DNA from 2 places in the Buttiauxella gaviniae genome. Region 1 is predicted to be linked to the other one. Evidence: predicted binding sites of a transcription regulator. Region 1 holds the regulator's gene; the other holds the start of a gene.
What was found. The regulator LexA, encoded in region 1, represses DNA repair genes until DNA is damaged. The targets are predictions, from matches to a motif close to TNCTGTATGTACATACAGNA.
Positions count from the first base shown of each region.

Region 2: sulA (SOS-induced cell division inhibitor SulA) is a predicted target of LexA. The motif match lies at 1,133-1,152, and genes of this name have one in related genera.

Region 1 is NZ_JBFMVT010000002.1:2,215,763-2,218,852, forward strand. Features, by position in the region: gene plsB (glycerol-3-phosphate 1-O-acyltransferase PlsB) at 1-315, opposite strand, end outside; gene AB1E22_RS10935 (diacylglycerol kinase) at 442-810, shown strand; gene lexA (transcriptional repressor LexA) at 919-1,527, shown strand; gene dinF (MATE family efflux transporter DinF) at 1,590-2,921, shown strand; gene AB1E22_RS10950 (CsbD family protein) at 3,076-3,090, shown strand, end outside.
Region 2 is NZ_JBFMVT010000002.1:362,444-365,533, forward strand. Features, by position in the region: gene yccS (YccS family putative transporter) at 1-342, shown strand, start outside; gene AB1E22_RS02415 (TfoX/Sxy family DNA transformation protein) at 339-953, opposite strand; gene sulA (SOS-induced cell division inhibitor SulA) at 1,174-1,674, shown strand; gene ompA (porin OmpA) at 2,035-3,090, shown strand, end outside.

The DNA.
Region 1 (3,090 bases):
GAACAGCTTAATCGACTCTTCTTTCGGCGTGTAATAAGTGAAGACACGCGGCCCGCCATGGATAAAGACATAGCGTGGCAATAAAGCGCCGTCTATTTCTAACGGCTCCAGAGGATCGGGCAAGTTATGCGCGAGGCATTGCGCGCGCAAGGTTAATAAATCCGCCTTTGAGTTATACGGCAAAACGTACATGATTGGGCGAGTGGGATCTAAGCCCAGTTCGGCCTGTGGATCAGCCGGAATGGACTTGCTCTTTACCAGAACGCCTAATGGTAAATTAAGTAATTTGTAGTAAATTCTTGGCCAGCCTGACATAAACGATGTAAAGCCTCAGGTTAATGATGCAAATTCGCCGCAAGAATATCAGAATCTTGTCTGAATTTCTGTGGCGTTCAACTATTGATAAGCATTGACGCAAATAATTTGAAAAGGTTTCCCTAAATGGCGAGTAGCACCACTGGACTTACCCGTATTATCAAAGCCGCAGGCTATTCATGGAAAGGGCTTAAAGCAGCCTGGATTAACGAAGCCGCTTTTCGTCAAGAAGGCGTCGCCGCGGTTATCGCCATTGCCATTGCCTGCTGGTTAGATGTCGACCCTATTACCCGTATTTTACTGATCGGTTCTGTCGTGCTGGTCATGATTATCGAAATTCTCAATAGCGCGATTGAGGCGCTTGTTGACCGTGTTGGCACGGATTATCACGAACTTTCAGGGCGCGCCAAAGATATGGGCTCTGCCGCTGTATTAATCGCCATTATCCTTGCGGTGATCACCTGGGTCACGCTGCTTTGGCAGCATTTGCGATAGTCTTTCCAGAATAGTTAAGTGCCTGGTTTTTTGCTCAATTTGTGGTTCCAAAATCGCCTTTGACTGTATATACTCACAGCATAACTGTATAAACACCCAGGGGGCGGAATGAAAGCGTTAACTACCAGGCAGCAAGAGGTGTTTGATCTTATTCGGGATCATATCAGCCAGACCGGCATGCCACCGACTCGTGCCGAGATTGCTCAACGTCTGGGGTTCCGTTCTCCGAACGCCGCTGAAGAGCATTTGAAAGCACTTGCCCGTAAAGGCGTGATTGAAATTGTTTCTGGCGCATCACGTGGTATTCGTTTGCTGGTGGAAGAGGTCACAGGTATTCCGCTGGTCGGGCGTGTTGCGGCGGGTGAACCGCTTCTGGCGCAGCAACATATCGAAGGTCACTATCAGGTTGATCCTTCGTTGTTCAAGCCGAATGCTGATTTCTTACTGCGCGTAAGCGGGATGTCCATGAAAGACATCGGCATTATGGATGGCGATCTGCTTGCTGTTCATAAAACTCAGGATGTGCGCAATGGCCAGGTTGTGGTTGCGCGCATTGATGACGAAGTTACCGTTAAGCGCTTAAAGCAGCAGGGTAATACCGTCCATCTGCTGCCAGAAAACAGCGAATTTGAACCGATTATCGTTGACCTGCGTGAGCATAACTTCTCCATCGAAGGCTTGGCGGTTGGGGTTATTCGCAACGGCGACTGGCTGTAAAACTTCTTTAGGCGATGCGCATTCCAGCGCATCGCTATCCTCACTCTCTTTCTGGATTAGCCATGCGATTTTTCTCGACGGCTGATAGCGCGCTCTGGCGCCTCGCCTTACCCATGATTTTTTCCAATATCACCGTTCCCCTGCTTGGCCTGGTGGATACGGCAGTTATTGGTCATTTGGATAGCCCCGTTTATCTCGGCGGTGTCGCTATCGGCGCAACGGCAACCAGCTTCTTATTTATGCTGCTATTGTTTTTGCGCATGAGCACCACGGGTTTAACCGCCCAGGCTTTCGGCGCCAACAATCCCTCAGCTTTAGCGCGTGCTCTGGTTCAGCCTTTAATGCTGGCATTAGGGGCGGGCGCTGCGATTATCCTGTTACGTGACCCGCTGATTTCCCTGGCCCTGCATATCGTTGGTGGTAATCAGGATGTGCTCTGGCAGGCACAGCGTTTTCTTGAGATCCGCTGGCTAAGCGCTCCGGCCTCGCTGGCTAATCTCGTGCTGCTGGGGTGGCTACTGGGTGTTCAATATGCCCGTGCGCCCGTTATTTTGCTGGTTGTGGGGAACGTGCTGAATATTGTGCTCGATGTGTGGCTGGTTATGGGCCTGCATATGAATGTGCAGGGGGCTGCACTGGCGACGGTCACTGCGGAATACGCAACGTTTATCATCGGCCTGTTGATGGTGAAAAAGGTGATGGGGTTGCGCGGCATCAGCGTTGAAATGCTTAAACAATCCTGGCGCGGTAACATCCGGCGTTTACTGGCGCTTAACCGAGACATCATGTTGCGTTCATTGCTGCTCCAGGTGTGTTTCGCATCAGTGACTATTTTTGGGGCGCGTTTAGGCAGTGAAATTGTCGCCGTAAATGCCGTGCTGATGACGCTGTTAACCTTCACGGCCTACGCGCTTGACGGCTTTGCTTACGCCGTTGAAGCCCATTCCGGGCAGGCCTATGGCGCAAAAAATCGAGGGCAATTGCTTGAGGTTTGGGGCGCTGCCTGCCGCCAGTCCGGCTTCGTTGCGCTGATGTTTGTGGTGATATACGCCGTGTTTGGCGAGCATATCGTTTCGTTGCTGACGTCTATTCCTGAACTACAGTTGCAGGCCGATCGCTACTTGCCGTGGCAGATAGTGTTGCCGGTGGTTGGAGTCTGGTGTTATTTGCTGGATGGCATGTTTATTGGTGCCACACGCGGGGCGGAGATGCGTAACAGTATGGCCGTTGCGGCTGCGGGTTTTGGCATAACGTTATTTACCGTTCCGTGGTTGGGTAACCATGGTTTGTGGCTTTCGGTGGCGGTTTTTCTTGCGCTTAGAGGCTTGTCGCTAGGTTGGATTTGGCGTCGCCACTGGCGGGAAAATACCTGGTTCAGCCCTTCCTCAAATTGAGCCGCTTGGTTAAAGATTCTTAATTTTCTCCTTACCGCCATATCGTTGACTACAATTAATTTCACGTCCAGCAGAAACAGGGTGTCAGCCAGTCGGCAGCACCGGGACGTTGTTAACTTTTAGCAGTTCTTAACCGAACGATGAGGATATTACTATGAATAAAGACGAA
Region 2 (3,090 bases), 1.9 Mb from region 1:
TCATCTGAGATGCAAGAAACCGCATTTCGCTTACTGTGCCTGAACCACACCTTTAACAGTTATATCTCGGCCTTAGGTGCACACCGCGAAAAACTCACTAACGACGATATTTTGCTGCTGCTTGATGATGCAGTGTGTTACGTCGATGATGCGTTACATCATTTGCCCGCAGATGAAATTCGCGTTCAAAAAGCTTTGCAGGGGTTGTCCCAGCGAATAACTTCTCTTGAGCCGCAACCAGACACCAAAGAGCCATTAGTCCTTCAGCAAGTTGGTTTGCTGGTTGCGCTACTGCCGGAAATATCGCGTCTCCAGCAACTTATGTCACAGCAGCACGATTAACGAGTGTGACGTCGCTGGTAAAGATGCCCCCACTCCACCAACTCCCGGCGTGTTGCTGCCGGGAGAGCCGCTTCATGAATACCGCAAATCGCCCCCTCTAAAGCCAATAGCACTCTGACACCAAGCGCTTTGTTCACATTCCTTAGCTTTATCCATGAACGTTTCGCTCCATAAGCATGAAGGGCGCGCACATCCGCAATACCAGCCTCCCAAAGCATCATTTCCAGGCTGTGCGTTAAATTAGGCAAATCTTTAAGCCGTTGTTGTGTTTTCTGGCGAGACTTTTCACGCCGGGCGCTAAACAAAGCATCCGTTGAAAGCTGCAATAACTTTTCTCTATCGCACCATAACCCCTCATCGACATGATAATAATTCAGCGCAATAGCTCGACCCCGTTTGTTATAAACCAGCGATTCTGCCGCTTTTTTGACAAAGTAAACTTCTGATTGTTCGCATGCGCGCAGGTAGAGTTCCCCCTCAGAAACCATTGCAAAAACGACATTATCAATTGTTAAGCTATACCCGCCAAACAGTGAGCGGTAGTTAATTTCACCCAGTGAAGATAGACATTCTTTTGATTGATGAATCCTTGCATATGACCGCTTTTTCATGAATATATCCTTAAATATCATGCCATAACATAATAAAACGGCTTATTACCGTTTCTAGTTACGTGAAAATAATTAACCCAAGGGCTGGCGGCAATCACATTCTCTCTTTCCGCAGAATTACGTGATGAAATTGCGATATGCTTTCCGAAATTTAGATTGATCTTTGGCCTGACAGGCATTACTGTATATTCATACAGTAACCCATCAGGCGGGATTAACTATGCATTCACATAACGTTCTAACTCACGTTGCCACTGTTCCAGGTTCTACGGCTCAGCCATCAGCAGGTAACAACATAAAAGGGTTGATCAGTGAAGTGATCTACAGCGAAGATCAGCCATGGATTACGCAGTTGGTGTTATTGCCATTACTTCAGCAGCTTGGTCAGCAATCACGCTGGCAGTTGTGGTTAACGCCGCAGCAGAAATTGAGTCGTCAGTGGGTGCAATCGGCGGGGCTTCCATTAGCGAAAGTGATGCAAGTGAGTCAACTCGATCCACTTTTTACCGTTGATGCTATGGTAAAAGCGTTGCAGACAGGAAATTACAGTGTTGTTATCGGTTGGTTACCAGAAGAATTGACTGATGAAGAACATTTGCAGCTATCCTCTGCCGCAGAAATGGGTAATGCTCTTGGCTTCATTATGCGTCCAATGCGCACCTCGGAAACAGGTCGTCGACCACGAAGTGGGCTAAAAATTCATTCTAGTTTGTATCATTAAGTAAATTTAAGAGAAATCCTGGAACTTTTTCTTAGTTCTGTACAATTGATTGTGAATTATCAAGAATCCGCGTCTCAAGCCGCTCCAGACGGCCTTCTACCGAATTTTGAGCGAGTGAATTTCAGGCAAACTTGTTAGAAAATGTGTACACAAGTCGTTTTTTTTCATATGCCTGACGGACTTCACACTTGTAAGTTTTCAACTACGTTGTAGACTTTAGCTCGCCAGGGTTGCTCTTCCATAACACCGACTAATCGGTAGAGTAACAAGTGAGCATAAACTCGGGCGAAGGATTTAACCCTGGGCTTTAGAGCGATTTTAAAGCTCATGGCCTTTTTGGATGATAATGAGGCGCAAAAAATGAAAAAGACAGCTATCGCGATTGCAGTGGCACTGGCTGGCTTCGCTACCGTAGCGCAGGCCGCACCGAAAGATAACACCTGGTATGCAGGTGGCAAACTGGGTTGGTCCCAGTTCCATGATACCGGTTTCTCTGACCAGAACGGCTATGATAGCGGCATCGGTAATGGCCCAACTCATGAAAGCCAGCTGGGTGCAGGTGCTTTCGGTGGTTACCAGGTTAACCCGTATGTTGGTTTTGAAATGGGTTACGACTGGTTAGGTCGTATGCCATACAAAGGCAGCGTTGAAAACGGTGCTTTCAAAGCGCAAGGCGTTCAACTGACTACCAAACTGAGCTACCCAATCAATGACGACCTGGACATCTATACTCGTCTGGGTGGTATGGTATGGCGTGCAGACTCTACAGCTCTGAATGCTGCTGGTAACCGTGTAAGCGATCACGACACTGGCGTATCTCCTCTGGCAGCTGGTGGTATCGAGTGGGCTGTTACCCGCGATATCGCTACTCGCCTGGAATACCAGTGGACCAACAACATCGGTGACGCTGCTACCGTTGGTACTCGTCCAGACAACGGCATGCTGAGTGTTGGTGTTTCTTACCGTTTCGGTCAGTACGATGCTCCAGCTCCAGTTGTAGCTCCGGCTCCAGCTCCAGCTCCAGAAGTACAGACCAAGCACTTCACTCTGAAGTCTGACGTTCTGTTCAACTTCAACAAAGCGACTCTGAAACCAGAAGGTCAGCAGGCACTGGATCAACTGTATACTCAGTTGAGCAACCTGGATCCTAAAGACGGTTCAGTTGTCGTTCTGGGCTTCACAGACCGTATCGGTTCTGACGAATACAACCAGAAACTGTCTGAAAAACGTGCACAGTCTGTTGTTGATTACCTGATCTCTAAAGGTATCCCAGCTAACAAGATCTCCCCACGCGGTATGGGCGAATCTAACCCAGTTACTGGCAACACCTGTGATAACGTAGCTCCTAAAGCTAAACTGATTGATTGCCTGGCTCCAGATCGTCGCGTAGAGATCGAAGTTAAAGGTATCAAAGAC